DNA from 2 places in the Synechococcus sp. H55.11 genome. Region 2 is predicted to be linked to the other one. Evidence: predicted binding sites of a transcription regulator. Region 2 holds the regulator's gene; the other holds the start of a gene.
The links. Region 2 encodes NtcA, which controls nitrogen genes in cyanobacteria. Its sites were predicted from a motif close to GTANCNNNNGNTAC; they were not measured.

Region 1: urtA (urea ABC transporter substrate-binding protein) is a predicted target of NtcA. The motif match lies at 2,210-2,223, and genes of this name have one in related genera.

Annotation. Positions count from the first base shown of each region.
Region 1 covers NZ_JANSJI010000232.1:50,061-54,742, forward strand. Annotated here, with positions in the region: gene urtB (urea ABC transporter permease subunit UrtB) at 1-574, opposite strand, end outside; gene urtA (urea ABC transporter substrate-binding protein) at 683-1,957, opposite strand; gene NW853_RS09495 (prolyl oligopeptidase family serine peptidase) at 2,317-4,242, shown strand; gene NW853_RS09500 (urease accessory protein UreE) at 4,268-4,682, opposite strand, start outside.
Region 2 covers NZ_JANSJI010000018.1:14,494-19,175, reverse strand. Annotated here, with positions in the region: gene NW853_RS00515 (M61 family metallopeptidase) at 1-1,361, opposite strand, end outside; gene ntcA (global nitrogen regulator NtcA) at 1,651-2,325, shown strand; gene eno (phosphopyruvate hydratase) at 2,516-3,799, shown strand; gene NW853_RS00500 (prolyl oligopeptidase family serine peptidase) at 3,786-4,682, opposite strand, start outside.

The DNA of each region.
Region 1 (4,682 bases), on a different contig from region 2:
TATTTTGGGCCCCAAACCAGGGCTGGGTGACGGCCAGGGCATAGGTTTGGGCCAGAACCCGCCCGCCTACTGCCACAATGGCCGTAGAAAGCACCAACAACAACGTCAGCACCCAGCCTTTGAGGCGCGGCCAATCGGCCCGTTTTGCCAAGAGCCACCAGCCGCCAAAAAAGAGCACCGCAAAGGCCCCCAAGCGGAAAGCCAACACCCAATTGACGCTGCGCACGAACTGCTGCAGGATCAGGCTCACGCCCCAGGTGGCCAAAAGGGTTTCCAGCGGCCGCCCATACAAAAAGCGAATCACCCCCCGCTCCAGAGCCAGACCCGCCAGGGCCGTGACGACAAAAGCGGCAACCAAGGCTGGAAAGATATACAGATCCCGCCAGGGATCCCCCAATTGCCGGAAGGCATTTTGCACCACAAAGGTGGTGTAGGCCCCCAACATCATCAGCTCCCCATGGGCCATATTGATCACCCCCATGAGGCCGAAGACAATCGCCAGGCCCAGAGCAGCTATCAGCAAAACGGTGCCAATACTGATGCCGTTAAACAAGCTATCCAAAAGCAAGGTCATCGGCAGGGGATCCTCCTTCTTTACCCGTTGACTGGGGACGCGCTTCCAACTCCAGGACGGGATCCCCAACTCACCCGCAAGGGATCCCGCACCCAGCGCTCAACAGGGCTAGCTGACTTTGAAGCGACCGCCTTTGGCCGGATCCGACCAGTCGCAGGCAAAGCCCTTGGTTTCCGCCACAAACTGGTTCCAGGGCTGTGGCTCCACAGCGTCTGTAGAAAAGATGACATCAAACAGCCCATCAGAGCGCACCTGGCCGATCCGCACGTACTTGGTCAGGTGGTGGTTGGTGTTCATCGTCACCAGACCCTCTGGGGCATCAAAGGTTTGGCCGTAGGCTGCTTGGCGCACCGCGTCGATCTCCACGGTTCCCGCTTTTTCCACCGCCTGCTTCCAGATGTAAACCATGATATAGGCCGCTTCCATCGGGTCGTTGGTGACGCGGTTTTGGCCGTATTCTGCCTTGAAGGCTTCCACAAACTTCTTGTTGGCAGGCGTATCCACCGTCATGAAGTAGTTCCAGGCAGCGTAGTGGCCTTCTAGGAACTCGGAGCCAATCGCCTGCACCTCTTCTTCGGCAATGCTGACGGACATAGAGGGATAGCGATCCGGCTCCAGACCGGCTGCTTTCAGTTGCTTAAAGAAGGCCACATTGCTGTCGCCATTCAGGCTGTTGTAGATCACGCCGCCGTTGGGAAGAGCGGCACGGATTTTGCTGATAATGGGAGTCACTTCGGTGTTGCCCAGAGGCAGGTAATCTTCTCCCACAACCTTGCCGCCCAGGGCCTCTAACTGGGCCTTGATGATGGTGTTGGCCGTGCGGGGGAAGACATAGTCGGATCCCACCAGGAAAAACTCTTTGCCCTTGTTCTTGAGCAGCCATTCCACAGAAGGCTCGATCTGCTGGTTGGGGGCAGCGCCGGTGTAGAAGATGTTTTTGGAGCACTCTTGTCCTTCGTACTGTACGGGATACCAGAGCAGGTGTTGCTTGGATTCAAATACCGGCAAAACTGCCTTGCGGCTGGCCGAGGTCCAACAGCCGAATACCGTTGCCACCTTGTCCACATCGATCAATTTGGTGGCTTTCTCGGCAAAGGTTGGCCAATCGGAGGCGCCATCCTCGATGATGGGCTCGATCTGCTTGCCCAAAACCCCACCGGCGGCATTGATCTCTTTAATGGCTAGCTTTTCCGCATCCACCACACTGGTTTCCGAAATGGCCATCGTGCCGCTGAGGGAGTGCAAAATGCCAACGCGAATAGTCTCTCCCTGAGCATAGGCAGGCACAGACCGCTTCACCCAGATCTGCGGCCCTAAGGCAGCGCCGGCTCCGGCCAGCGCGCCCATTTTCAGCACTTGACGACGATTAAAAGATTGAGCCATCGGTAAACTCCGAAACGAGGTGAGTGCAAAGGATGTAGCGAAGTGTGGTTACAGCAGCCTGGCCAACGGGGGGAAGGACTCAGCTCATCACCTTGCCCATGGATCAGCTTGCCCAACTGCGCTCGGCTGAGGTTTTCACCAATGCCTTCCCAACATCAACAGGGGGAAAAGCCAGTTCTGCAGTCGAGAGAGCGTCGCGCGCCCCTGTTGCCTCGACGTGTTTTATCAAACCCATTCAGCCAGGAAGAAATTGTGTTGTGAGATACTTTTTTCCAGAATCTGAGCCTGTTCTCGCCAAGCTCCCAGGGATCCCTTGCTCTCGGCATAATGGAGATTTCGAGGTTGAAAATTGATGGCTTATGGTGCAACAGGCTGGCTATGGATCTTGGCGATCCCCAATTACCGCTGACCTGGTGGTGGCCGGATCCCTACGCCTAGGGCAACCGGCTTGGGACAAGGGGGATCTCTACTGGACGGAGGGCCGCCCGCAGGAGAAGGGGCGCAACGTGCTGATGCGGCGAGCTGCCGACGGGACGGTGCAGGAACTGACGCCAGCACCCTTCAACGTGCGCACGCGGGTGCATGAGTACGGCGGCGGCGCCTACTGGGTCTCCGAGGGGGTGGTGTATTTCTGCAACTTTGCCGATCAACGGCTGTACTGCCTGCTGCCGGCTTCGGATCCCCAGCCCCTCACCGAAGCTGGCCCCTACCGCTATGCCGACGGGGTGGTGGACAGGAGGCGCCGGCGCATCCTCTGCGTGCGCGAGGATCACAGCCGCCAGGGAGAGCCGGAAAATACCCTGGTTGCCATCGATCTAGAAAGCGGATCCCAGCAGGTTTTGGCCAGGGGCCACGATTTCTACGCCAGCCCGCAACTGAGCCCAGACGGTCAGATCCTGGTGTGGCTGGCCTGGGATCACCCCCAGATGCCCTGGGACGGCACGGAGCTGTGGCGGGCGGAAGTGGCTCCTGACGGCAGCTTGGGAGAACCCCAGAAACTCGTTGGTGGCCCGGCTGAGTCCATTTTCCAGCCCCAGTGGTCGCCGCAGGGGGAGCTTTACTTTGTTTCCGACCGCAGCGGCTGGTGGAACCTCTACCGCTGGGATCCCCAGGGCCCCATTTCCCTCTGTCCTATGGAAGCAGAGTTTGGCGAGCCCCAGTGGGTGTTTGGCCTGAGCACCTACGGCTTCTGTGGGGATGGGCAAATCCTGGCCATCTATCGACAAGAGGGGCTCTGCCACCTGGCGCTTTTGGATCCGCGTTCAGGACAGAGGCAGGAGCTCCCCATACCCTACACCGAGCTCCACAACCTTCAAGTTAGCGGCGAAAAAGCTGCCTTCCTGGCCGGATCCCCCAGCGAAGCCATGGCCTTGGTCTGTCTGGACTTACCTTCTGGCCAATTGGAGGTGGTGGCCCGTTCTAGCAGCGTGGCGGTGGATCCTGGGTACTTGTCGATCCCTGAGTCCATCACCTTTCCCACCTCGGGCGGAGCAGTGGCCTACGGCTTCTTCTATCCTCCCAAGAACCGCGACTTTGTGGCCCCTGCCGGCGAAAAGCCGCCCCTGCTGGTGAAAAGTCACGGCGGGCCCACGGGAGCAACAGCAGCCGTGCTCGACCTGGGGATCCAGTACTGGACCAGCCGCGGGATTGCCGTTTTGGATGTCAACTACCGCGGCAGCAGCGGCTATGGACGGGCCTACCGGGAGGCCCTCAAGGGCCAATGGGGCCTTGTGGACGTGGAAGATTGCATTGCTGGAGCCCGATTCTTGGCCCAACAGGGCCGGGTTGATGGCGAGCGATTGCTCATTCGCGGCGGCAGCGCCGGCGGCTACACCACGCTGGCAGCTTTGACCTTTCACACCGTCTTCAAGGCCGGTGCCAGCTACTACGGGGTGAGCGACCTGGAGGCCCTGGCACAGGACACCCACAAGTTCGAGTCCCGCTACTTGGACAGCTTAATTGGCCCCTACCCGCAACGACGAGATCTCTACCGGGAGCGCTCTCCCATCCACCACCTGGATGGCCTCAATTGTCCGGTTATTTTCTTTCAGGGCTTGGAAGACGCCATCGTGCCCCCCAATCAGGCAGAGAGGATGGTAGCCGCCCTGCGGGCCAAAGGGATCCCGGTGGCCTATGTGCCCTTCGAGGGAGAACAACACGGCTTTCGCCAGGCGGCCAACATCAAACGGGCCTTAGAGGCGGAGCTTTACTTTTATGCTCAGGTGCTGGGGTTTCCGCCGGCAGAAGCTCTTGAGCCCGTTCGGATCGAGAACTTAGACACCTGAGGATGACTGCTCAGCTAGACCCAGGCTAATGGCTGTGGGCCAACAGGTTGGGCTCGAAGACAGCCATCTCCAACTGAAACGGGATCCCCAGGTGGGCCAGCCAGTCCTGCAACGGCTCATCGGCCAGCGCCCGGATCTGCCCTTGGGGGGAAATGTGGGCCGGGCGGTGCCAATTGCCCAGTTGATGCATCACTTGGCCCATCTGGATCGGGTTTTCCGGTTGAATCAAGAGTACCGGTTCGGCTTGGGCTTTGACCCGGATGTGTCGCTGCGCATCCGCGTAGAGTAGATCCCCATCCTGAAGATGAGTGCCGCGAGGCAGCATCAACTGGATTACCGTGCCCTGATCGCTCACCAGCCGCTGCCGGGATCGCTGGCGGTCATGCCAAGTGAGGCAAACCACTTCCAAGTGGCCGGGGATCCCCTCTGGCGGCTCTTCC
Region 2 (4,682 bases):
AAAAAGCGGCCAAGATCGGCGCCGGCTGCCCGCTCAAAGGCTTCCCGCAAGTCTTGGTGGGTGTAGCCTTTCTCAAACCGGCCAAAGCGCTGCCACAAATCCTGCATGGCCGTGTCCAGGGATCCCTGGCCCCCCGAAAGGTGGCGAATGTGCAGATCCAGCAGCCAGCAGACCAAAGCGCCCTTGAGGTAATAGGAAACCTGGCTGTTGAGGCTATTTTCGTGGGGACGGTAGAGTTTGATCCAGGTGTCGAAACTGGATTCCCGCAGCGATTGCACGGCCCGACCCGGAGTACGCTGCAGCCGGCCAATTTGCTCGGCCAGGATCTGCAAAAAATCTTTGGCGCTGAGGATCCCTGCCCGCAGCAAGATGACATTTTCGTAGTAGCTGGTTGCCCCCTCGCAAAACCAGAGGCAGTCCACGTAATTTTCTTGGTTGTAGTCAATTTTCTCCAAAGCCAGAGGGCGCAGCCGCTTGACGTTCCAAGCATGGAAAAGCTCGTGGGCCAGCAGCGCCAAAAAGCGGCGGTAGGACTGGGGCCGATGCAGCTCCAGGCCAGAATAGTTGAGGGTGGTGCTGTACTTGTGCTCTAGGCCGCCAAATCCCCCTGCCGACAAATGCACAATAAACCAGTAGCGGTCGTAGGGCAGCCCGCCAAAAAACGCCGCAGTGGCCCGGACAATTTTCTCGGCATCGGCCACCGCTTGCTCCAAATCCAGGGTGCCTGCTCCCCAGACCACGAAGTAATGCGGGATCCCTTCCACTGCAAACGACCGCAACTGGTGCAGGCCCACCTCCACCGGACTATCCACCAGCTCGTCGTAGTCTGCCGCCACAAAAGACTGGCCGGAAGCAGGATCCTCAGAAGAAGAAATCAAAGGTCGCAAACTGGTGGCGATGCGCCAATCAGGCTTGGGAGGGATCACCGTCAAGGTGTAGGGTTCCCGCTCGCGACCGGGCACATAGAAAAAGAGCGCCGCCCCGTTGAAGTAGGCGTGGGTGAGATCCAAATGGTTGGTGCGCACCGTCAGCTCATAGGCATAGACCCGATAGCGAACCTTCACAGCCGAACAGCCCGGCGGCTCGATCTCCCAAGTGTTCTTATCTACCTTCCGCCAGGCCAAAGGGATCCCTTGCTCCGTTGCCGCCTGAAACTCTTGCACATGGCGGGCATATTCCCGCACCAGGTAGGATCCCGGCGTCCACACCGGCAGCCGCAGTCGCAGAGGCACTTCTGGATCCACCTCTTGGATCTGTAGTTCCACCTCCAGCAGATGCTTGGCCGGCTCCGGCATCCGCACTGTGAAATGCTGGCGGCTCAGTTGAGAAGGTGCAGCAACAACAGCCTCCGGGATCCCCATAGGATTTTCCAGTCCACCACTTGCTTCCTACCACCCAGAGCTGGCAAGGCCCCAGTGACAATAGCCCTTATCCTACCCTTGGCTTGGGATCCCTTTGTGGAACAGAAACGAGACCTAAAAACGTAGCCCATGCTACAAAGATGCCTAGGCAGAACCCTCTACCTTAGGGTAAACCCGGCTATTGTTGCCGATTCTGGAGTCGATAGGGTTGCAACTCGGCCCAATGCTTCTAAATTGATCTTACATGGATTGATCTTAGGTATAAACTGACCTCAAAAGGTTGATGAGTATGGTGGTGGCCGTCGCAGAAAAATCTCTGATCACAGCCTTCAAGCAACTGGGAGGCCCTCACCATCCTCCGGTTATCGAAACGTTTGAACGTGGTAAGACCATCTTTTTCCCTGGGGATCCGGCGGAGCGGGTTTACTTTTTGGTGAAAGGAGCTGTCAAGCTCTCGCGGGTCTACGAAATGGGGGAAGAAATTACCGTTGCTCTTCTACGGGAAAACAGCATCTTCGGGGTGCTCTCCTTCATCACAGGGCAGCGCTCCGACCGCTTCTATCACGCGGTGGCCTTTACGCCTGCTGAGTTGCTCTCTCTGCCGATTGAGCAGGTGGAAAAATCCCTGCGGGAGAACGCCGAACTGGCCATGTTGCTGCTCAAGAGCTTGTCTTCCCGCATTTTGCAAACGGAGATGATGATCGAGACGCTGGCTCACCGCGATATGGGATCCCGTCTGGTTAGCTTTTTGCTGATCCTCTGCCGCGATTTCGGGGTGCCTGGCCCGGATGGGGTCACCATTGATCTCAAGCTGTCTCACCAGGCCATTGCCGAAGCCATTGGCTCGACCCGCGTCACCATCACCCGTCTGTTGGGAGAGCTGCGCAAGAAGAAGTACATTTCCATTTACAAGAAGAAGATCACTGTACACGACCCGATGCGGCTGAGCCACCGCTTTGTCTAGAGGGGATGGGGCCTAAACTCTGCCCCCCAAACCAGCCAATGCTCAATTCACCCCTGCAGCTCCGCAGAATCTTTGGGTTCTCTCTCTTAAAGTTTTCTGGAAGCTGACGGGATCCCGGTCAAGGATCTATTAGCCTGTGGGGGGATCTGGCTTTGGCCAGAGCTGTCTAGCCAATTGCTGAGGTGTAACTGTGGAAACGGCCATCGAGTGGATTACCGCCCATGAGATCCTCGACTCGCGAGGACGCCCCACCCTAGAAGCCCTGGTGGGCCTGGCCAACGGAGCAACGGGCTTGGCGCAGGTGCCCAGCGGCGCTTCGACCGGTACCTTTGAGGCCCACGAGCTGCGGGACGGGGATCCCAAGCGCTATGGAGGTAAGGGCGTGCTGAGGGCGGTGGAAAACATTCTTGGCCCCATCCAGTCGGAGCTGCGGGGAGAAGATGCCCTCAACCAAGCCCGCATCGACCAGTTGCTGATCGACCTGGACGGCACCCCCAACAAGTCCCGCCTGGGGGCCAACGCCATTTTGGCAGTTTCTCTGGCGACGGCCAAAGCGGCGGCGGAAGCGGTGGGCCTGCCTCTTTACAAATATCTGGGCGGGCCTTTTGCCAACTTGCTGCCGGTGCCGTTGATGAACGTGCTCAACGGCGGTGCCCACGCCGACAACAACGTGGACATCCAGGAGTTTATGCTGGTGCCCATTGGTGCGGCCAGCTTTCGCGAGGCGCTGCGCTACGGGGCCGAGGTGTTTGCGGTGCTGAAGACGGTGCTACAGCAGAAGGGGCTGTCCACCGGGGTGGGGGACGAAGGCGGATTTGCCCCCGATCTCCCCTCCAATGCGGCAGCTTTGGATCTGTTGCTGACGGCCATCGAACAGGCAGGCTACAGGCCGGGGGAAGATATCGCCTTGGCCCTGGACGTGGCCGCCAACGAGCTGCTGCAGGATGGGCAGTACCACTTCGAGGGCCAAGCCCGTAGCGCCGAGCAAATGGTCAATTACTACGAGCAACTGCTGGCCAACTATCCCATCCTTTCCATTGAAGATGGACTGGCGGAGGAAGACTGGGCCGGCTGGCAGGCCCTCACCACTCAACTGGGATCGCGGGTGCAACTGGTAGGGGACGACCTGTTCGTCACCAACCCAGCCCGGCTGCAGAAAGGCATCGACAGCGGCGCCGCCAATGCCATCTTGATCAAGCTCAACCAGATTGGCACGCTGACGGAGACGGTCTCGGCCATGCACCTGGCTAGCCAGGCAGGTTTTCGCTCTGTGATCAGCCACCGCTCCGGTGAGACAGAAGACACCACCATCGCCGACCTGGCGGTGGCCACCCGCGCCGGCCAGATCAAAACCGGATCCCTCTGCCGCAGCGAGCGCATTGCCAAATACAACCAACTGTTGCGCATCGAAGACGAGCTGGGGGAAGCGGCAGTCTATGCCGGCCGGGTGGGCCTGGGCCCTAAAGCTCGCTAACTCCCGTTCCATCCCTCCCCAGCACCTGCACCAAAAAGGCCCAGCGGTCGGCGGTCTCTTCAATGAGCTTGGTGGTGGGCTTGCCGGCCCCGTGGCCGGCTTTGGTGTCGATGCGAATGAGGATGGGCTGGGATCCCCCCTGTGCCGCCTGCAGGGCAGCAGCAAACTTGAAGCTGTGGGCCGGCACCACCCGGTCGTCGTGATCTGCTGTGGTGATCAGGGTGGCGGGATAGGCGGTGCCGGGCTTGAGGTTGTGCAGGGGGGAATAGGCGTAGAGGGCCTTGAATTCCTCCGGGTCTTCCGGGGATCCGTACTCCGAGACCCAGGCCCAGCCGATGGTGAACTTATGAAAGCGCAGCATGTCGAACACCCCCACAGCGGGCAGGGCCGCGGCAAACAGCTCCGGCCTTTGGGTCAGGCAGGCCCCCACCAAGAGGCCGCCGTTGCTGCCGCCGGCGATGGCCAGCTTCGAGGGGTTGGTGTAGCCATGGGCCATCAGCCACTCAGCCGCGGCGATGAAGTCGTCGAAGACCTTTTGCTTGTTGAGCTTGGTGCCCGCCTGGTGCCAGGCTTCCCCATATTCGCCGCCGCCACGCAAATTGGGCTGGGCGTAAACTCCCCCCATCTCCAGCCAGGCCACCAGGCCCACCGAGAAGCTGGGGGTCAGAGAGATGCCGAAGCCGCCGTAGCCGTACAGCAGGGTGGGGTGATCCCCTGTCCGCGCCAGGCCACGGCGGTGGACAAGGAACATGGGAATGCGGGTGCCGTCTTTGCTGGCGTAGAACACCTGCTGCACCTCATAGGCCTGGGGATCGAAATCCACCTGGGGCCGGCGAAAGAGGGTGCTCCCGCCAGTGGTGAAGTCGTAGCGGTAGATGGTGGG